DNA from 3 places in the Kitasatospora sp. NPDC101447 genome. Region 3 is predicted to be linked to each of the others. Evidence: riboswitches for the same ligand, from Rfam matches in the RefSeq annotation. Region 3 holds a riboswitch; each other region holds the start of a gene.
What was found. A riboswitch is a leader RNA that binds a small molecule or an ion and turns the genes downstream of it on or off. The one in region 3 is predicted to bind cyclic di-AMP.
Positions count from the first base shown of each region.

Region 1: another riboswitch for cyclic di-AMP. It lies ahead of ACIRST_RS39790 (transglycosylase family protein); the one in region 3 lies ahead of ACIRST_RS30210 (M23 family metallopeptidase).
Region 2: another riboswitch for cyclic di-AMP. It lies ahead of ACIRST_RS13500 (NlpC/P60 family protein); the one in region 3 lies ahead of ACIRST_RS30210 (M23 family metallopeptidase).

Region 1 is NZ_JBIWNL010000054.1:39,015-46,150, reverse strand. Features, by position in the region: gene ACIRST_RS39795 (cytochrome P450) at 72-1,508, shown strand; cyclic di-AMP (ydaO/yuaA leader) riboswitch at 1,752-1,918, shown strand; gene ACIRST_RS39790 (transglycosylase family protein) at 1,924-2,727, shown strand; gene eno (phosphopyruvate hydratase) at 2,997-4,283, shown strand; gene ACIRST_RS39780 (septum formation initiator family protein) at 4,425-4,907, shown strand; partial or broken gene ACIRST_RS39775 (DUF501 domain-containing protein) at 4,879-5,400, shown strand; gene ACIRST_RS39770 (Ppx/GppA phosphatase family protein) at 5,607-6,542, shown strand; gene ACIRST_RS39765 (NAD(P)/FAD-dependent oxidoreductase) at 6,971-7,136, shown strand, end outside.
Region 2 is NZ_JBIWNL010000007.1:224,546-231,681, reverse strand. Features, by position in the region: gene ACIRST_RS13515 (glycosyltransferase 87 family protein) at 1-1,226, shown strand, start outside; gene ACIRST_RS13510 (hypothetical protein) at 1,248-2,270, opposite strand; gene ACIRST_RS13505 (NlpC/P60 family protein) at 2,450-3,496, opposite strand; gene ACIRST_RS13500 (NlpC/P60 family protein) at 3,719-4,840, opposite strand; cyclic di-AMP (ydaO/yuaA leader) riboswitch at 4,851-5,004, opposite strand; gene ACIRST_RS13495 (NlpC/P60 family protein) at 5,342-6,379, opposite strand; gene ACIRST_RS13490 (NYN domain-containing protein) at 6,580-7,136, opposite strand, start outside.
Region 3 is NZ_JBIWNL010000027.1:85,408-92,543, reverse strand. Features, by position in the region: gene ACIRST_RS30220 (GNAT family N-acetyltransferase) at 72-683, opposite strand; gene ACIRST_RS30215 (hypothetical protein) at 726-1,601, shown strand; gene ACIRST_RS30210 (M23 family metallopeptidase) at 1,680-2,513, opposite strand; cyclic di-AMP (ydaO/yuaA leader) riboswitch at 2,526-2,684, opposite strand; gene ACIRST_RS30205 (YiaA/YiaB family inner membrane protein) at 2,882-3,172, shown strand; gene ACIRST_RS30200 (alpha/beta fold hydrolase) at 3,303-4,130, shown strand; gene ACIRST_RS30195 (TetR-like C-terminal domain-containing protein) at 4,271-4,837, shown strand; gene ACIRST_RS30190 (ATP-binding protein) at 5,252-6,463, shown strand; gene ACIRST_RS30185 (roadblock/LC7 domain-containing protein) at 6,521-6,934, shown strand; gene ACIRST_RS30180 (DUF742 domain-containing protein) at 6,931-7,136, shown strand, end outside.

The sequences.
Region 1 (7,136 bases), on a different contig from region 3:
GTACGCCGTTGTCACGGGGGTCGCGAGCCGTCGGCGGAGGGGGGAGCGCACCCAGCGGATACGGTCGACCCATGCCAGCTCAGCCCGACCCCGCCCGGCCCGCAGCCACCCCGTCCGACGCCACCCCGCCCGCAGATCCCGCCCGGCCCGCAGCGACCCCGTCGGACGCCGCCGCTCCGCAGCCCGAGGCCGAGGTTCCGCAGCCCGAGGCCACCGCGCCGCAGCCCGACGCCGCCGCTCCGCAGCTGTTCACCTGGGAGTTCGCCGCCGATCCGTACCCCGCCTACGCCTGGCTGCGCGAGCACGCCCCGGTGCACCGCACCAAGCTGCCGAGCGGTGTCGAGGCCTGGCTGGTGACCAGGTACGCGGACGCCCGGCAGGCGCTCGCGGACGCCCGGCTGTCGAAGAACCCGGCGCACCACAGCGAGCAGGCGCACCGCACCGGCCGGGTGGGCATTCCGGGGGAGCGGCAGGCGGACCTGATGACGCACCTGCTGAACATCGACCCGCCGGACCACACCCGGCTGCGCCGCCTGGTGTCGAAGGCGTTCACCCCGCGCCGGGTGGCCGAGTTCGAGCCGCGGGTGCAGCAGCTCACCGACCGGCTGATCGACGGCTTCGCGCAGCGCGGCTCGGCGGACCTGATCCACGAGTTCGCCTTCCCGCTCCCCATCTACGCGATCTGCGACATGCTGGGCGTGCCAGCCGAGGACCAGGACGACTTCCGCGACTGGGCCGGGATGATGATCCGGCACGGCGGCGGCCAACGCGGCGGCGTGGGGCGGGCGGTGAAGCGGATGCGGGCGTACCTGCTGGAGCTGATCCACCGCAAGCGGGCGGACCTCGGGGACGACCTGATCTCGGGCCTGATCCGCGCGAGCGACCACGGTGAGCACCTGACCGAGAACGAGGCCGCGGCGATGGCCTTCATCCTCCTCTTCGCGGGTTTCGAGACGACCGTGAACCTGATCGGCAACGGGACGTACGCGCTGCTGCGCAACCCGGGCCAGCGCCGGCTGCTGCAGGAGTCGGTGGCGCGCGGGGAGAGCGCGCTGCTGGAGACGGGCATCGAGGAACTCCTGCGCTACGACGGGCCGGTGGAGCTGGCGACCTGGCGGTTCGCGACGCGTCCGGTGACCATCGGCGGGGTGGACATCCCGGTCGGCGATCCGGTGCTGGTGGTGCTGGCCGCCGCGGACCGCGATCCGGCCCGGTTCGCGGACGAGAACACCCTGGACCTGGCCCGGACGGACAATCCGCACCTGGGGTTCGGGCACGGCATCCACTACTGCATCGGTGCTCCGCTGGCCCGTTTGGAGGGGCGTGCCGCACTGGCCACGCTGCTTTCCCGGCTGCCCGATCTGCAGCTCGCGGAAAGCCCGGAGAATCTGCGCTGGCGGGGCGGTCTGATCATGCGTGGCCTGCGGGAACTCCCGGTCGAATTCACTCCGGAGAGCCGCTCCCCGCATACGCCGCCGCACGCTCCTTCCGCGCCCCCGGCGAACTGACGCGAGGTGGCGGAACGCCGGGCGGCGTGCTGATGGAACGTCGCCCGGCGGGCTCCCGGCGGGGTGTGAAAACCCATCAATGCCGACATAGTGGCGCCGTTGGTAGGCGATCGGACACGTGCCGTAATTTCTGTGTGATGTCCGGGATATGAGCTTGTGATCGGTCTGAAGATCTGTCTACTCTCCCTGGAGTTCGCAGCTGCGGACCTCGTGCGCGGAACGCCGAATCCTGCCCGCCGCGTCACGGGAAACCGACCAGAACCCTGGGCAGGGGCGGGGGAACCAGGTTTGTTGCCGTCCCCACGGCTTGGGGTGAAGCCGCCCGAGCGGAATCGTTTCCGCGTACGGCGGCCGGGCCACCTCCCGGTCCGAACCCGACAGCTCACCTCGCAGGCGTGCGGAGAGGGACCTCTTCATGCTGTTCGTTGGAACCGGCCGTCACCGTCGTCGCACCCAGACCGAGAAGGCCATCGCCGTCGCCGGTGTGGCCGGCGTCGGACTCGCGATGCCGCTCCTCACCGCGACCGGCGCCTCCGCCGCCCCGGTCTCCACCTGGGACGCCGTCGCCCAGTGCGAGAGCGGCGGCAACTGGAGCATCAACACCGGCAACGGCTACTACGGCGGCCTGCAGTTCACCTCCAGCACCTGGAAGGCGTACGGCGGCACCTCGTACGCGGCGCAGGCCAACCAGGCCAGCAAGGCGCAGCAGATCTCGATCGCCGAGAAGGTGCTCGCCTCGCAGGGCCCCGGCGCCTGGCCGGTCTGCTCCGTCAAGGCCGGCCTGACCAAGGGCGGTGCCCCGGCGTCCGTCGACACCTCCTCGGACTCCAAGCCGCAGTCGGCCCCGCAGCAGCAGACGCCCAAGCGGCAGGCCCAGAAGCCGGCCGAGAAGCCGGTCCAGAAGCCCGCCGAGAAGCCGGCCGCGAAGCCCGTCCAGAAGCAGGCCCCGAAGCACGCCGCCCCCGTGCAGGCCGAGAAGCCCGTCGACCAGTCGGCGCAGCAGTACGTCCCCAAGCACGCGGCCCCGCGCCCCGCGCAGCCGGCCCCGGCCGCGCAGACCGGCCACGACTACACCGTCCACGCCGGTGACACGCTGTCGACCATCGCCGCCACCCAGGGCGTGTCCGGCGGCTGGCACGCGCTGTACGAGCAGAACCGCTCCACCGTCGGCGGCGACCCGGACCTGATCCTGCCCGGCCAGGTGCTGCACCTCGGCTGAGCCGACGTGTCCCTGGCGGCACCGGCGACACGCGTGACGGGGGGTCGGTCCGGCCGGCCCCCTTCGTCCGCATTCGCCCGCTCCGGTGGGACAAGCTGGGACAAGCAGGTGAACTACCGGTGGGTAGCGGGGCCACACGCTGAGACGGGACCGAGGCCGACGTGGCCTGGAGAGCCCGGGCGGTTAGGCTCTGGTCCGTAACGACTCCGCAATCGTCCCGCCGACAGCGCCACCGTCAGTGGGACCCTGCTTCCGCAAGGAGATGCCTCGTGCCGTCCATCGATGTCGTCGTAGCCCGTGAGATCCTCGACTCCCGCGGCAACCCCACGGTCGAGGTCGAGGTCGGCCTCGACGACGGCAGCACGGGTCGTGCCGCTGTCCCGTCGGGTGCCTCGACCGGTGCCTTCGAGGCCCTGGAGCTGCGCGACGGCGACAAGAACCGCTACTTCGGCAAGGGCGTGGAGAAGGCCGTCCTCGCCGTCATCGAGCAGATCGGCCCGGAGCTGGTCGGCTACGACGCCACCGAGCAGCGCCTGATCGACCAGGCCATGCTGGACCTGGACGCCACCCCGGACAAGTCCTCGCTCGGCGCCAACGCCATCCTGGGCGTCTCGCTGGCTGTCGCGCACGCCGCCTCCGAGGCCAGCGACCTGCCGCTGTTCCGCTACCTGGGCGGCCCGAACGCGCACGTCCTGCCGGTCCCGATGATGAACATCCTCAACGGCGGCTCGCACGCGGACTCCAACGTCGACATCCAGGAGTTCATGATCGCCCCGATCGGCGCGGAGTCCTTCTCCGAGGCCGTCCGCTGGGGCGTCGAGGTCTACCACACCCTCAAGGGCGTGCTGAAGGAGCGCGGGCTGTCCACCGGCCTGGGCGACGAGGGCGGCTTCGCGCCGAACCTGGACAGCAACCGCGAGGCCCTGGACCTGATCACCGAGGCCATCCAGAAGGCCGGCTACGTGCCCGGCCGTGACGTCGCGCTGGCCCTGGACGTCGCCGCCTCCGAGTTCTACCAGGACGGCGCCTACCAGTTCGAGGGCAAGGCCCTCTCGGCTGCCGAGCTCATCGAGTACTACGCCGAGCTGGTCGCCGCCTACCCGCTGGTCTCCATCGAGGACCCGCTGGACGAGTCGGACTGGGACGGCTGGAAGGCCATGACCGTCAAGCTGGGCGACAAGGTCCAGCTGGTCGGCGACGACCTGTTCGTCACCAACCCGGCCCGCCTGAGCAAGGGCATCGAGACCGGCACCGCCAACGCGCTGCTGGTGAAGGTGAACCAGATCGGCTCGCTGACCGAGACCCTGGACGCCGTCGAGCTGGCCCAGCGCAACGGCTACCGCTGCATGATGTCGCACCGCTCCGGCGAGACCGAGGACGTCACCATCGCCGACCTGGCCGTCGCCACCAACTGCGGCCAGATCAAGACCGGTGCCCCGGCCCGCTCCGAGCGCGTCGCCAAGTACAACCAGCTGCTGCGCATCGAGGAGATCCTCGACGACGCCGCCGAGTACGCCGGCCGCGGCGCCTTCCCGCGCTTCAAGCACGAGGGCTGAGACCGCGAGGTCACGAGGGCCGAGCGCTCCCGGTAGCGCAAGCCTGACCGGTGCCCCGCCGTTCACCCCGTAGGGTGGACGGCGGGGCACCGTCGCGACCAGGAGGGGATACGGGAGATGGCAGGCTGGAGGATCCCGGGCTTGGCGGCCCGGCCTCGGTTCACGAGCCGGGCGACCGTCCTCGTCCTGGTGCTGTGCTCGCTGGTGGCGATCCTCGCCTACCCGACGCGGCAGTTCATCTCCCAGCGCGCCGAGATCTCCGCCCAGCGGGCGAAGGCCGACCAGGTGCGCCGGCAGGTCGAGCAGCTGCGCCGGGACCGGGCCCGCTGGCAGGACCCGGAGTACGTCAAGGCGCAGGCGCGCGCCCGGCTGCACTACGCGGTGCCGGGGGAGACCCCGTACATCGCGGTGGATCCGGCCGGCCAGGCCTCCGCCAAGCCCTCCTCGTCCGCCGCCGGCGCCCCCGCCGCCGGGGTGGCCGCCGGTCAGGCGACGGCCGCCAAGCCCTGGTACACCAGCATCTGGGACTCGGTCGACGCCGCCGACACCGCCGCGCCGGCCCCCGGCACCCCCCTTTCGCTCCCACCGTCCCCCGTTGGAGACACCTCCCCCCATGACCACTGAGAACCACCCCGCCGTCTCCGACGCCGACGTCGCGGCCATCGCCGCCCAGCTCGGCCGGGTGCCGCGCGGCCTGCGCGGCGTGGCCCACCGCTGCCCGTGCGGCAACCCGGACGTCGTGGAGACGGCTCCCCGCCTGCCCGACGGCACGCCGTTCCCGACGCTCTACTACCTGACCTGCCCCAAGGCCGCCTCGCTGATCGGCACCCTGGAGGCGGAAGGCGTCATGAAGGACCAGACGGCCCGGCTCGCCGAGGACCCGGAGCTGGCCGCCGCCTACCAGGAGGCGCACGAGGACTACATCGCCCGGCGCGACGCCATCGAGGTGCTGGAGGGCTTCCCGAGCGCCGGCGGCATGCCGGACCGGGTGAAGTGCCTGCACGTGCTGGTCGGCCACTCGCTGGCGGCCGGCGAGGGCGTCAACCCGCTCGGCGACGAGGCGATCGGCATGCTGGAGGATTGGTGGGCGAAGGGCCCGTGCGTCTCCCCGGCCGAGGTCCAGGCGGCCGGTGAGCGGGTCGCCCGCAACCGCGCCAAGGACCAGGACCACGACGCCGTGATCGCCGCCAAGCAGCAGAAGACCGCCGAGCGCGCCGCCAAGAAGCGTGCCGCGCAGGAGCCGGCCGAGGACGCGGCGCAGGACGCGGCGGCCCCGGGCGGGTCGGCCGGGGACACCGGCGGGCAGCAGGAGTCGCAGTGACCATGACCCGAGTCGCCGCGATCGACTGCGGCACCAACTCGATCCGGCTGCTGGTCGCCGACCTGGACCCGGAGACCGGGGAGATCACCGACCTCGACCGCCGGATGATCGTCAACCGGCTGGGCCAGGGCGTGGACCAGACCGGCCGGCTGCACCCGGACGCGCTGGCCCGCACCTTCGCGGCCTGCCGGGAGTACCAGGAGATCATCTCCGGTTTCGGGGTCGGCCCGGAGCGGGTGCGCTTCGTCGCCACCAGCGCCTCCCGGGACGCCGAGAACAGCGACGAGTACGTCAAGGGCGTGCGCGACGTCCTGGGCGTCGAGCCCGAGGTGGTGAGCGGCGAGGAGGAGGCGCGACTGTCCTTCCTGGGCGCCACCAAGGAGCTGACCGGAGGTCAGTTCCCCGCCCCCTACCTGGTGTTCGACCTCGGCGGCGGCTCGACCGAGTTCGTGCTCGGCGCGGAGGACGTGCAGGCGGCGCGCTCGGTGGACATCGGCTGCGTGCGGCTCACCGAGCGGCACTTCGGCGGCGCCGAGCTGCCCTCCGCGGAGCAGGTCGCCGAGGCCCGGGCGCACGTGCGGGCCGAGCTGGACAAGGCCGAGGAGGTCGTCCCGCTGACCGGCGCGGCCACCCTGGTGGGCCTGGCCGGGACGGTCACCACGGTGTCCGCGATCGCCCAGGGCCTGCCGGACTACGACTCCGCCGCGATCCACCACTCGCGGATCGGCCGGGAGCGGGTCGCCGAGATCGCCCGCGAGCTGCTGGCCGCGACCCACGCCGAGCGCGCGGCCATCCCGTCGATGCACCCGGGCCGGGTGGACGTGATCGCGGCCGGCGCGCTGGAGCTGCTGGAGATCATGGAGCGCACCGGCGCCGCCGAGGTGGTCGTGAGCGAGCACGACATCCTGGACGGGATCGCCTGGGGTATCGCCTCCTGACCCCCGGCAGGGCTTACCCGACCGGCCCCGGCACCCCTTTCGGAGGGCCGGGGCCGGGACGCGCCCGGGCCCGTGCGAAAAGGTTCGTGAATTTCTTCACATGACGATCGGGCCATTCGTCGCACCGGCTCGCCCGCTACGTCCGAATTGTGGGACCGAAGGCCTCCCGGTAGTGACGACCCTTGGATCGCAGGTCAGGGCTCGTTCGGGGTTTGAATATCAAAACCACGCGCGGGAACCCGAGCCCTGTACGGATCGTTGCTGCTCAGCAGGGTGGTGCTCCGGCGCATGTTCACGAGGGGGCGTGAAGGGCCGTGAGGTTGCGCGCCCGTGCCGGTTTTGTGGCCGCGCAGTGTAGCACGGGGGGTCCATGAGCTTGTGACCGGGCTCACGAAGGCTGCTCCGGACGGTGCTGGATACTTTCGGATATGAGCACCACGGAGCGTCCTCGCATCCTCATTGTCGGCGGTGGTTACGTCGGCCTGTATGCCGCGATGCGCATCCTCAAGAAGATGCGCTACGGCGAAGCGACCGTCACGGTCGTGGACCCGCGGTCGTACATGACGTACCTGCCCTTCCTCCCCGAGGCGGCCG
Region 2 (7,136 bases), on a different contig from region 3:
GCGGCGACGTCACCGCCGACGTGTGGATGATCTACCACGCCTGGTACGGCGTGCTGCAGACCGGCACCTTCCCGTTCGACGACGTGACCTGGCAGTACCCGCCGGGCGCCGCCCTGGTGATCCTGCTGCCGGGTCTGCTGCCCTGGTCGTACCTGGTCTCGTTCTGGGTGATCTGCGGGATCGCCGACGCCGCCGCGGCCGCGCTGCTGATCCGTACCGGCCTGCGCCGCGGCCGGGCGCTGACCGGCGCCTGGATGTGGGTGGTGGGCGTCCCGCTGCTCGGCCCGATGATCTACAACCGCTTCGACATGATCGTCACCGCGGTCGCCCTGGCCGGCCTGCTGGCGCTGATCCGTCGCCCGGCGGTCGGCGGGCTGCTGCTGGGCCTGGGCGGCATCGTGAAGGTCTGGCCGCTGCTCGGCCTGATCGGCACCCCCTCCGGCCGCCGGACCCGCCGCTCCTGGACGCTGGCGGGGGCCACCGCCGTCTCCATCGGCTTCCTGCTCGCGGCCGGCATGAACGGCGCCTTCGACTTCCTGGCCTTCCAGAAGGACCGCGGCATCGAGGTCGAGTCGGTCGGCGCGCTGCCGCTGCACTTCGCCCGGATCGCCGGGGGCTGGGACGGCCGGGTCACCATGAACTACGGCTCCCCCGAGATGCTCGGGCCGTGGGTCGGCGTGATCAGCAAGGTCATGATGGCCGGCACCGTGCTGGGCTTCCTCTGGCTGCTGCTGTGGCGCTTCACCTCCAAGCGCCGCAACGCGGCCACCATGTACGACGCGGCGCTGTGCGCGCTGCTGGTCTTCGTGGTGACCAGCCGGGTGATCAGCCCGCAGTACCTGGTCTGGCTGGTCGGCGTCGCGGCGGTCTGCCTGACGGTGCGCGGCACCAGCCAGCGGCCGGTGGCGCTGCTGATCCTGCTCGCCTGCCCGCTCACGCTGGTCGAGTTCCCGACGATGTTCACCCAGATCCTGGCCAGCGACCCGGGCGCCATCACGGTGCTGGCGCTGCGCAACCTGCTGCTGGTGGCCGCCACCGTGCTCTCCTGCGTCCGGCTCTGGCGCTCCACCCGGGGCGAGGCGCCGCTGCCCGCGACCGTGGTGCTGGACCGCGAGCCGGCCGCGCTGCCGGCCGCCGGGTACCCGGTGCGCCCGGGCATCGCGTACGAGCAGGACCTGCTGGACGGCATCGACCACCTGGGCACGCCGGCCGAGCCGCGGCGCTGACGCTGCTGCGGCCCGCCGGCCTCAGTCCTTCAGCGCCGCCACCTCGTCCAGCCAGAGCCGGGTGAAGTCGGCCAGGCCCACGCCCAGTTCGGCGCGCATCAGCCGGTCCGTACGGCGCTCGCGGTCCTCGCCCTGCCCGTCGTCCGCGCCGACCGCCCGGTAGAAGGCGACCAGCCGCTGCGGCCCGTTGCGGCGGGCGATCAGCTCGCAGGCGAGCCAGGACTGCTCGTAGGCCTGGGCGATGCCGGTGGCGCCGGCGGCGAAGTCCCGGTCGGCGGGCAGTTCGGCGGGCAGCCTCCCGGCGGCGACGTCCCGGGCCAGTTCGGGGGCGATCTGCTGCGGGCTGCGGCCGCTGTCGCGGTAGGCGGTCCAGTCGGCGACGCCCTCGGAGAGCCACATCGGGGTCCAGGCCCGGGTGTCGGCCCTGGTCGCGACATGGGTGGCCTCGTGCGTGACGACCACCTGGCGGCCGAAGCCGCTGAGCCGGCCGTACGCCTCGGGGTTGACCAGCACCCGGTCCGCCGGGGTGTTCCGGGGTGCGCCGGGGGCGGCCACGGTGACCGCCGCCATGTCCGCCCAGCCCGCCGGGTCGCCCTCCAGCAGCCGGGCGAACTGCTCCTCGGTGGCGGGCAGTTCGAGCAGCAGCCGGCCGGGCCAGGCGTCGCCCCAGACCTCCTCGACGGCGGGCACCGCGCGGTCGCCCACCACGACCAGCCCGGCCGGGTCAGGGCCGTCGGCCGAAGCGAGCACCAGGCTGTGCGTGCCCGGCGCCGGCCGGACGGCGCCGAAGTCCCAGAGCGCCGGCGGCCCGTCGGCGCTCTCCTCGCGCTCGACCCGCCAGCCGTCCGCGGCCGCGGCCAGTTCGATCCGGCGCGGGTACACCACGGGGTGGTCGTCGTACCCGGCGATCCGCACCGCCAGGTCGGCCGCGGCGGTCAGCCGGTCGGGCCCGCCGCCCGCGGCGAGCACCAGGTTGCGGTACGCCGCCTCGGCCACCGGCAGCCCCGACCGGGCCTCCAGCGTGCGCGCCCGCTCCGCCAGCACCGCCGCCACCGCGGCGCGCCGGTCGGCGACCGCCCCGACCGGTGCCGCCGCCGGGGCGAGCGGCGGCAGCGACAGCTGGGCCAGCCCGCCGACCGCGAGCAGCAGCGCACCCCGCCGGGACAGCGCGCGGCGGGGTACGTGCGCCGGATCGGGTCCGGCGGGGTGCGAAGGGGACGTGCTCAGAGCCGGACCACCCCCGAGACCGGCATGGCGTTGACGCTCTCGTAGCGGACCTTGGCGCCCGGGTAGGGGGCGTGCACGATCACACCGCCGCCGGCGTACATGCCGACGTGGTGCATGTCCCGGTAGAAGATCACCAGGTCTCCCGGTCGCGCCTCGGATAGGTCGATCCGCCGGCCGGCGTACGCCTGGGCCTGCGAGGTGCGCGGCAGGGTCACTCCGGCCTGCCGCCAGCTGTAGTACATCAGACCGGAGCAGTCGAACGCGCGGGGCCCGGTGGCTCCGTAGACGTACGGCGAGCCGATCATGCGCACCGCGGCGGCCAGCGCGGCCGCCCCGCGCTCGGAGGCGGGCGGGGCGGTGCCGAGGTCCAGCCGGTCGGTGCCGCGGGTGGCGCGCTGCTCGGCGTCCCGGGCGTCCTGGGCGGTCATCCTGGCCCGCTCGGCGGCGTCGAGGCCGTTGAGCAGCTTCTGCGCCCTGGCCAGCCGCTGCTGGATCTGCTGCTTGCCGTCGGCGAGCGAGCGACGGGCCTGGTCGAGCTCGGCGAGCTTTCCGGTGGCCTCCGTCCGCCGCTGGTCGAGCCGGCGCTGGCGGGTGACCAGCTCGTGCAGCGTCTCCTGCTGCCGCTGCGACGCCTGGCCCATGGTGCGGGCGCGGGCGAGGTAGCCCTCCGGGTCGGGGGACAGCATCAGCTGGGCGGTCTGGGTCATCCCGCCGCCGCGGTACTCGGCCCCGGCGACGGTCGCCAGGTCGCCGCGCAGCTCGTTGAGCTGGTCCTGGGCGACGGCGATCTCGCCCTGCAGGATCGTGGTCTCCCCCTGGAGCCGGCGCTGGGCCTCCTGTGCGGCGTTGTACTGCTCTGACGCCTGCTCGGCCTCGTCGTAGAGCTGCTCGACCTGCGCCTGGACGTCCTTGCGGTCGGCCGGGTCCGGGCTGCCGGGGGCGGCGTGGGCGCCGCCGCCGGTCGCCACGCCCAGCGCGGTGGTGGCGGCCGCCGTCAGCACCAGTGCACGGGCGAGCAGTTGGGAACGGCGGTGCACAAGCACGGCAGCGGCTCCAATCCTGCGGCGCGGCCCCGCGGCCGCCCGTGGCGGGCGGCCGTCGAGCGGGAGTCCGGTGGCAGACGTTAGCGAGTCCGGGCAAGCGAGTCCAAACCCCTACGGACCCGAATATTTGACCTTCAATCGGACATCAGCCCGAGCAGCCGCCAACGCCGCAGGCCCGGCCTTCCGTGGTGGAAGACCGGGCCTGCGAGGAGCCGAACGGGGTCAGACCCGCACGATGCCGCTCAGCGGCATGTTGGTGACGGCCTCGTAGCGGACCGACGCACCCGGCTTGGGGGCGTGCAGCACCTGGCCGTTGCCGGCGTAGATGCCGACATGGTGGGCGTCCCCGTAGAAGATCAGCAGGTCGCCGGGCTGGGCCTGGGACAGGTCGGTGCCGATCCGGGTGCCGGCGTGGGCCTGCTCCTGCGAGGTGCGCGGCAGCGACACGCCGACCTGGTTGAACGCCCAGACCATCAGGCCGGAGCAGTCGAAGGAGCTCGGGCCGGTGGCGCCCCACACGTACGGGCTGCCGACCTTGGAGGCGGCGGCGGAGAGCGCGGCGGCACCGCGCGAGCTGCCCGGGGCCGGGAGCTTGCCGGCCGGCGTGGACGACGGCGTGGAGAGGTCGGTGCGGCTGTTGTCGCGCGAGGCGCGGTCGGCGTTCTGCTGCGCCTTCGCGGCGGCGTCGGCCTGGGCCTTGGCGTCGGCGGCGGCCTTCTCCTCGGCCGCGCGCAGCGCCTGGCGCTCCTGCTCGGTCAGGGTGTTGAGCAGGTCCTGGGCGGCCTTCAGCTTGGCCTGGACCTCGTCCTTGGAGGCCTTCAGCTGCTGGGTGGTCGACTCCAGTTCGGCGAGCTTGCCCTGGGCCTCGGTGCGGTCCTGGTCGAGCTTGCGCTGCTGCTCCTGGAGCTGCTTCAGCTGGTTCTTCTGGGTGTCACCGGCCTGGTTCAGCGCACCGGCCTGGTTGAGGAAGTTGTCCGGGCTGGACGAGAACATCAGCTGGACGGTCGGGGATATGCCGCCGTTGCGGTACTGCTCCCCGGCGATCTCGGCGAGTCCGCCCTGCAGCTCGGTCACCTGGGCCTGCTGACGGGCCACCTGGTCCTGCAGGCCGGAGACCTGCTTCTCCAGGGTCTGCTGCTTCTCCTGGGCGGCGTTGTACTGCTCGGTCGCCACCTCGGCCTGCTCGTTGAGCTGGTCGACCTGCTCCTTGACCTGGTCCTTGGTCGGCTGCGGGTCGGCGTGGGCGCCGGACTGCGCGGAGAGGGCGACGGCAGCGGCGGCGACACCGGTCAGGATCGAGACCCGGGCGCGACTTGCTGGCTTGGGACGACGATGGGACGCCACGAAGGCGGGCTCCTTCTTCCTACGTCCGCCTACCGGGTGAGCTGACGGGTTCGGGCCGGAAGCATGCCCTACGACGCCTCACGGCCGTTCCAGCGGCCGACCTGGCGCCGATTCACCCCGGAGGAACGTGGTTCCCCGGCTCCGCTCCGCAGCGCCCCCGACCACTGGGCTCCCCTGTCGGGCAGTCGCTTCGACCTGCCCCGCTGCCTCGCGAACTCGGCGGTAACCACCGCCGCCACCCTGGCTGGGTGATCGACAGTGCGGTGGTTCGAAGCACGACCCTAGTAACTGAACCGTGATCGGTTCAAATCCTTGTCAGAAAAAAGACGGAAGATTACCCAAGTTCTTTTGTGAAAATGACCGATGGTGATCACGACCGTACGCAAGGCTGATCAGGTCTCACCCGCCGCTCGCGAAACGGTCGAAAACCCGAACGCCACCCCGTCGGAGGTGGCGCGGATCACAGGGGCCCGGACGGGGCCCCCGGAGGGTGTCGGGCCGTCAGACCCGGCGGATGGTGTTGATCGGCATCGCGTCGGCCTTCATCACCTTCACCACGTCACCGGTGTGCGGCGCGTGGACCACCATGCCGTTGCCGATGTACATCCCGACGTGGTGCATGTCGCCGCCGTAGATGACCAGGTCGCCGGGCTGGGCCGCGGCCAGTCCGGGCACCGCGGTGCCGTAGTGGCCCTGCTCCTGCGAGGTGCGCGGCAGCGAGACGCCGGCCTGGCCGTACGCCCAGAGCATCAGGCCGGAGCAGTCGAAGGTGCTCGGACCGGTGGCGCCCCACACGTACGGCGAGCCCTGCTTGCTCATCGCCTTGGCGACGGCCACCGCGGCGTACCCGCTGGCCGGCGGCAGGTTGCTCAGGTCGACCCGGTCGCTGCCGCGCGAGGCCCGGTCGTCCTGCGCCTGCTGGGCCTTCAGCGCGGTGCGCTCGGCGGCGCTGAGCGAGTTCAGCAGGTCCTGGGCGGCCTGCAGCTTGGTGTTGACGTCCGCCTTGGCCTGGTTCAGGTCCTTGGTGGTGCTGTCCAGCGAGGCCAGCACGGCGGCCGCCTCGGTCTTCTCCTGGTCCAGCCGGCGCTGCTCGTCCAGCAGCGACTTGAGCGCCTCGGCCTGGGTGGTGCTGGCCTGCTGGACCGTCGAGGCCTTCTCCAGGTAGCCCGACGGGTCGGAGGAGAGCATCAGCTGGACGGACGGGTCGATGCCGCCGCTGCGGTACTGGTCGCCGGCCACCTCGGCCAGGCCGCCCTGCAGCTGGGTCATCTGCTCCTGGCCGCGGGCCACCTGGTCCTGCAGCTGGTCGGCCTGCTTGCGCAGTTGGTCGGCCCGCTCCTTGGCGCCGTTGTACTTCTCGGCCGCCTGCTCCTGCTCCTCCTGGAGCTGGTCGATCTGCGCCTTGACGTCCGTTTTGTTCGGCTGCGGCGCGGCGTGCGCGGCCACCTGGGCGGAGAGGGCGACCGCGGTCGCAGCGGCAGCGGTGAGCACGGAGATCCGCGCGCGGCTCGGCTGCTTGGGACGGCGGTGGGAGGCCAAGGGACCGGCTCCTTCTTCCAACGGACTCACCCGATCGGATGAGGAACCGGAAAATAGGTTTGACGCCAGACCCTAGTGCGGATCTATCCGCTTTGCCACTCCCCCGAAGGCGTGAACCCCGTTCACCACACCGGCTTCACCGCACCCGCACACGGTCGTGGACGCGGCGCTGACCAGGTGTCATCCTAGCGGGCCGACGCTCAGGGCCGCGCCAGCCGGTTCAGCAGCAGCACCGACGCCACCGGGCGCGCGCCCGCCTTCCGCACGCCCTCCGCGACCTCCCGGTCGGCGGAGACCACCACCACCGGACGGCCCTGCGGCTCGGCCCGCACCAGACGGCGGATCAGCTCGTCCGCGGTCTCTCCGGTCCGGCTGAACCGCACCCGGACCCCGCGCGGCGGCGCCATGATCACCGGAACGTCCAGATCCTGGCCGTCGAACACACAGGTGACCTCCGCCTGGGTGCGCTGGGCCAGCATCGCCAGCCCGCCCAGCAGCCGGATCCGCTGCTGCTCCAGCGGCAGCGTCGGATAGCCGGTCTTGGTCACGTTGTAGCCGTCCACCACCAGGTGCACCTGCGGAATCGCCAGCAGCTGGTCCAGCAGCGCCGGGTCGTCCTCGGCCAGCCCGCGCCGCGCCACGTCGTGCGGCGAGGCCGCGCCCGGCACCACCGCCTCCACCAGGTCCGCCGGGCGGATCTGGGCGACCGGCAGCGCCAGCTCCCGCTGCAGACCCTGGGCCGACTGCAGCACGGTGT
Region 3 (7,136 bases):
CTGACGTCGTCCAGTCTGGTCGAACGGCCGGGGCCCGGGGCATCCGGAGGCCTGGCGGATCGGAGGTGGGGTTAACCCCCCGCTCCTTCGGGCCGCCGCTCGGCCGGACGGCGGTCGGCCGGGCCCGGCCACGCGTCGGCGAGCAGCACGTAGTGGTCCGAGCCGGACCGCTCGCCGCCCGGGAGCCGGTCCTGCCGCGCCCGCTCCTCCGGCCGGAACCCGAGCCCGGTGAGCACCGTGGCGGCGGCCGCGTTGGCCGCCTCGGCCCGGGCCGTCAACCGGTGCAGGCCCAGGACGCCGAAGCCGAGGTCGCAGAGCAGGGCGGTGACCTCGCGCCCGTGGCCGCTCCCCTGGAACTCGCGGCCGAGGACGCAGCCGAGGTCGGCGGCGCCGTGTTCCCCGAGGGTGAGCGAGGCCTGGCCGATCGGGGTCGCGTCCCGCGGGTCCTCGGCGTCGGCGAGCCTGGTGACGGCGAGCCGGTAGGTGTCCCGCTGCTCGGCCATCGCCTCCTCCAGGTAGAGCTCGATCTGGTCGGCGCAGGTCTCGCGGTCGTGCGGCTCGAACGGCAGGTGCCGGGTGACCTCCGGGTCGCCGAACAGCGCGTGCAGGGCGTCCACGTCGCCGTCGGTGTGGTGGTACTCGCGGATGGCCAGCCGGGGGCCGGTGAGTCGTACGGGGACCATGGCTGCCGACCCTACCCGCCCCCGGCGGCTACCGTTCGGACTATGAACGACGAAGACCTGCGGCTCGCCCCGCGCACCAGGGCCGCCGACCTGCTCGCCTGGGCGGCCGAGCAGGGCCGCACGCCGGTGGCCGAGGGGCCGCTGCACGCGGTGCTGGCGCTGCTGGAGCTGGGCGAGAGCAGGATGCACGACGGCTGGCCCGAACTGACCTCCGACGCGGTGGAGCACCTGCTGTACGAGCGCCTCCACCTGTACGTCCAACCCGCGCCCGAGGAGGACCCGCTCGCGTACGGCGAGGCGGTCCGGCTGCTGATCGACCACCAGCGGGCGGCCCGGCGGCTCAACGCCAAGCGCCAGGAGCGGCTGCACGCCGAGGCCGAGTGGCAGGGCGAGGTCGCGGCCGGGCTGCTGCGCCGCGCCGACCTGGTGACCTGGCCCCGGCTGTACGCGCTGCTGCTGCACGCGCACGGGGTGGACGTCGCGGACGGGGCGGCGGTGCGGGACTGGCTGACCGGCTTCGCCGGGCTGGCGGAGGAGGAGCGGCTGGCCGCGTACGAGGCGCTGGTGCCCACCGGCTGGCTGGACGAGCCGGACGAGCAGGGCTGGGGACCGGGACGGGTGCTGTCGGTCGGCATGGCCACGGACGGCGCCCGGCGGCTGCTGGAGCAGGGCCTGATGCGGCGCAGCTACCGCAACCTGGCCGAGCTGACCGCGCTCGGGCGCCCGATGCCGGACGAACTGGCCGGGGACTTCGGGCACTTCGAGGACGCGGCGGTCGACGCGGCGCTCGACCTGTTCGGGGAGTGGACGGTGCCCGGGCTGCCGCGGCTGCTGGTGGCGGAGTTCCCGGAGCTGGCGCCGGAGCCGGGCCAGGAGGAGATCGACGCCTACCTGGCGCAGCTGCCCGCCGAGGAGTAGCCGCCGTGGCACCCGGAAGCCCCCGGCCGCGTGCGGCCGGGGGCTTCCGGGAGGCCGCTACGGGCCTCCGGGTGTCCGTTACGGGTTGAGGCCGTGCTGCTGGAGCCAGGGCTCCGGGTCGACCGGGGCGCCGCCGCCGGGGCGGACCTCCAGGTGCAGGTGCGGGCCGGTGACGTTGCCGGTCGCGCCGACCTTGCCGATCTGCTGGCCGGAGGTGACCTTGCCGGAGCCCGCGATGATCGAGGAGAGGTGGCAGTACCAGATCTCGGTGCCGTCGGGCAGGGTCTCGACGATCCGGTAGCCGTAGGAGCCGGACCAGCCGGCCGAGGTGATGGTGCCCTGGCCGAGCGCGTAGACCGGGGTGCCGGTGTCGGCGGCGAAGTCCAGGCCGGTGTGCAGGTTGGCCCAGTAGCGGGCGCTCTGGCCGTAGTGGGCGGAGAGCCGGTAGTCCTTCACCGGGAGGGTGAGGGCGGCGGCCCGCTTGGCCTCCGCCTCCTCGGCGGCGCGCTTGGCCTCGGCCTCCTTGGCGGCGGCCTTGGCCTCGGCCTCCTGCGCGGCCTGCACGCGGGCGGTCTCCTCGGCGGCGGTGCGCTGGCTGTCGGCCTGCTGCTGGATGCGGGCGGCGAGCGCGAGGCCGGGGTCGGCGGAGAGGGCGACCGGCGTCTCGTCCGGGGCCTCGACGGCGGGTGCGGCGGCCGGGGTGGCCGAGGCGAAGCCGGTGGCGCCCAGGGTGGCGGCGACGGCGGTGACGCCGAGCAGCGGGGAGGTGCCGCGGACCTGACGCGGCATCCGGTGCCGGTTGGTCTCGGCCTCCGGGCCGAGGGCCTCGGGGCCGTCCGCACCGGGGTGGTCGAGGAGCTGGGTACCGGCTGCGGGGCCGGCCGGGTGTGCCGGAGTGTGCGTCGACGCCACGGAGGCGCGCTCCTTTCCTTCCTTCGCGCCTACCGGGTTAGCTGACGGGTTCGGAGCAGGAAGGTCTCCTACGGCCGGGCCGGGGCCCCGCCGATTCACCCCAAGGAACGTGGTTCCCCGGCTCCCTGACCTGCCCGGAGGCCGGCCGGCGGGATTAGGCGACGGCGCACGGTGCCGTCTGGGTACGGCGTTGACAACCGCGCTGCGTTATCAAACGTTAATCCTAGGACGCTCTGATTCCAAGCCATCCGTCCGGGACGGCCGTGGAACGAGTGATAGGACGTCAACGAACGACCCTTCGACACGAGCACTTCATCTGAGTACTCCTACTCATGTGCGGCCCGGCCGGACGGCCGCATCCTGACGCCATGAGCGCACCGATGCAGAACCGCACGACGGCCGCCTACTACATCCAGGCCATCCTCTCCTTCGCCCTGTCGGGCACGGCCCTCGCCGTCGGGATCGCCTACCTGCCGGTCGGCGGGTGGACCCGGGCGTTCCTCGGGATCGGCCTCCTCTACACCGTCAGCTCCGCGTTCACCCTGGCGAAGGTGGTCCGGGACCGGCAGGAGACGAACGAGATCGTCAGCCGGGTCGACCAGGCCCGGCTGGAGAAGCTGCTCAGCGAGCACGACCCGTTCAAGGTCGAGGGGGTCTGAGGCGGGCCGCCCGACACCCCCCTCTCCCTCCGCCGCGGTCGAGCACTTGACGGCTAAGGCTATTAGCCTTAGCTTTATGGCTATCGGCAGCACCGCCGATGCCCGCAGCGGAGGACCGAGGAGGCCCACCATGAACGCCACCATCACCCCGGACACCCAGTACCTGACCCTCCCCGGCGGGCGGATCGCCTTCGACGACACCCGGCAGGGCGACGGCACCCCCGTCGTCCTGCTGCCCGGCATGCTCGACAGCCGCGCCGCGTACCGGCACCTCCGCCCGCTGCTCGTCGCCGCCGGCCACCGGGTCGTCACCATGGACCTGCGCGGCTTCGGCGAGTCGTCCATCGCCTGGGACGACTACGGCCCCGCCGCCATCGCCGACGACGTCCTCGCCCTGCTCGACCACCTCGGCATCGAGCGCGCCGTCCTCGCCGGGAACTCCTACACCGGCGCGACGGTCGTCAAGGTCGCCGGGGACGCGCCGGAGCGGGTCGCCGGGATCGTCCTGATCGACGCCTTCGTCGAGAACCCGCAGCCCGGCGCCCTGATGCGCGGCGTCCTCGGCCTGATGGGCGCGGCGCTCGTCCACTGGCCCGCCTTCTGGGGCTTCTACCTGCGCCGGATGGCCTTCCCCGGCGCCAAGCCCGCCGACTTCGACGCCTACGTGGACGGGCTGGTCGCCGCGCTGCGCACCCCGGGCCGCAAGACCGCCACCCGCGGGTACGTCACCGGGAACTCCTCGCCGGTCGGCTGGACGGCCGCCGTGCGGTGCCCGGCGCTGGTGGTCATGGGCAGCAAGGACCCCGACTTCCCGAAGCCGGAGCTCGTCGCCGACCGGCAGGTCGCGGCACTGGGCGCGCGGAAGGCGATGATCGAAGGGTCCGGGCACTACCCGATGGCCGACGACCCGCAGGCCACCGCGGACGCCCTGCTGCCCTTCCTCGCCGAACTCGCCTGACCGCCCGACCGCCGGTCCACCCGGCCCGCCACGGCCCGCCACGGCCCGCCACCGGCCCACCACCGGCCGGCCACCAGGCCGACCACGGCGGGACCACCGCCCGACCACCGCCGACTCCCGCACGAGAGAAGCCCGAAACCATGCCCCGCATAGGACTGACCCCCGACCAGGTCGTCGACCACGCCATCGCCCTCCTGGACGAACAGGGCACCGAAGCCCTCACCCTCGCCGCGGTCGCCGCCCGGGCCGGCGTCGCCACCCCCTCGCTGTACAAGCACGTCAGCGGTGGCCTCGCCGAACTGCGGCGGCTGATCGCCGTCCGGGTCACCGGGGAACTGGCCGACTGCCTCGCCGCCGCCGCGGTCGGCCGCAGCGGGGACGACGCCGTCGCGGCCGTCCTGCGCGCCTACCACGCGTACGCCACCGAGCACCCGCACCGCTACAACGCCCTCCCCCAGGCCCCGCAGCCCGACGACGACCTCGCCGAGGCGGCCGCGCGACTCGTCGGCGTGATCATCGCCGTCCTGCGGGAGTACGGGCTCGACGGCTCCGAGGCGATCCACGCCGCCCGGACCGTCCGCTCCCTGGCCCACGGCTTCGCCTCGCTCAGCACCGCCGGTGCCTTCCGGCTCGCCGAGGACCTCACCACCACCCAGGACCGCCTCATCGCCACCCTCACCACCGGCCTCCGCGCCTGGCCCGCCTGACGGGCCGCCCACGCACCCGGCGAACCGGCGGACACGGGGGCGTCGAGCCGGCCGACCCCCGCGGCGCCCCGACGGAGGACGGGTGGACGCCGAGAGAAAACGCCGGGGGAAACGTCGGAGGAAACGCCGGAGGGAGGCGTCGAGGGAAGACGCCGCCGGCCCCGAGGATCCGCTTTCGCGACACCCTGCACACAGGCCCCACACATCCCAGGGCGCGAACCGGCCATCGGGCGGGTTCGGGACGGGTGGCGGCCGACCCGACAGAGCCGCCCCGAGGGCTTGCCCCAGAGGGCGATCGGGGACGAACGAGTCCGGAATGCGGGCGGATTGACTTGATTTTGACGAGATCCGGTCACTTGGCGAGATCCGTTCACACCTTCGTAGGATCATCACCCTAGAATTCGCCGCGTGACGATGACTCAGTGGTCAGTAACGGCAACCGGCGTGCTCGCCGTCCTCGCCCTCGTGGCCGCCGCGCGCTACCACGCCGTGTCCGTCACCCAGCGCGGCCGCGCCGACCGGCTGCAGCACGAACTCGCCCGGCTCCAGGAACAGCTCACCGCCGAACTCTCCCGCCGGGGCGTGGACCTGGCCGCCGTCCAGCACGAGCAGGAACTCACCGCCTCCACCCAGCGCGCCTTCCTCAGCGTGGCCCGCCGGATCCTGGTGATGGCCCACGACCAGCAGGCGCTGCTGGACGAGATGGAACGCACCCACGACGACCCGGCGCTGCTGGAGGGCCTGCTCAAGGCCGACCATGCGGCCGCCCAACAGGCCAGGCTGGCCCAGACCCTGGCCGTGCTGTGCGGCGCCCGGGCCGGCCGGCACTGGCCGGAGCCGGTCACCCTGGAGGACGTCGTCCGCGGCGCCCAGTCGCGCATCCTGCCGTTCCAGCGGGTGGTGGTCCGCAGCCGGATCGAGACCGCGGTGGTCGGCGCCGCGGCCGAGGCGCTGATCCACGCGATCGCCGAGCTGCTGGACAACGCCACCCGCTACTCCCCGCCCAGCACCCAGGTGTTCGTCACCCTGATGCCGGTGCACAACGGCGCCGTCATCGAGATCGACGACGGCGGCGTCGGCATGCCCGAGCAGGCCGTCGCCAAGGCCGCCGCCGCGCTCGCCGGCGGCAGCACCCTGGAGGTCTCCCGCCTCGGCGAGGTCCCGCAGCTGGGCCTGGCCGCGGTCGGCCGGCTCGCCGAGCAGTACGGCTTCCGGGTCACCCTCAGCTCGGCGCCCTCCCCGTACGGCGGTGTCCGCGTCGTCATCCTGCTGCCGAACGCGCTGCTCACCGAGCCGCTGCCGCCCACCGTCCCCGGCTTCGGGCCGGGCGACCCGGCGTTCAGCCCCGGCCCCGGGCCGGCCTCCCCGGCCGACCACCCCCTGCTGGAGACCCCGCCACCCGGCCGGGCCCCGGTCGGCGGCGACACCCCACCGCCGCTGCCCCGCCGCAGCCACCGGCGCGACCGCGCCAGCCGGCCCGCCCAGCACGCCGCTCCCCCGCCGCCCGCCCCGCCGTACCGCTCGGCCCGGGACGCGCAGACGTTCATGGCGATGTTCCAGGCCGGGACCGCCAGCGGCCGGTCGGCCGCCCGGGGCCAGGGCCGGAACGCACCCGGCCCCTCCTGACCACTCCCGCACGCTTCCCCCGACTCCCCCCGACTCCCCAGCGCTCCGGAGAACTCCATGACCACCACGCCTGATCTCGGTTGGCTGCTCGCCGACATCATCAATGTCCCGCAGGTCCAGCACGCCGTCGTCGTCTCCAACGACGGCCTGGAGATCGGCCGCAGCGCGGGCATCGCGCGCGAGGACGCCGAACGGCTCGCCGCCGCCTGCTCCGGCCTGCAGTCCCTGGCCCGCGGCGTCGCGACGGGCTTCGGCGGACCGGGCAGCGCCACCCGCCAGATCATCATCGAGTACGGCGGCGGCTACCTCTTCATCGTCGCCGCCGGGGCCGGTGCGCACCTGGCCGTGGTGACCAGCGAGGCGGTGGACGCCGGCCTGGTCGCCTACCAGATGCAGGTCCTGGTCGAGCGGATCGGAGCCCACCTCACCAGCCCGCCGCGCGTCGACCACGCGGCGGGGGGCCACCGGTGAGCGGGCCGGTCCGGCCGTACGTCATCACCGGTGGACGCAGCCGCTCCACCCGCCCCGAGCTGGCCCTGGAGAGCCTGGTCAGCGCGTTACCCGAGCCCCCGGAACTGCCCGAGCACGTGCTGCTGAACCGTGAGCACCGGCGCATCCTCGGGCTCTGCCACAGCCTGCTGTCCATCGCCGAGGTGGCGGCCCACCTGGGGCT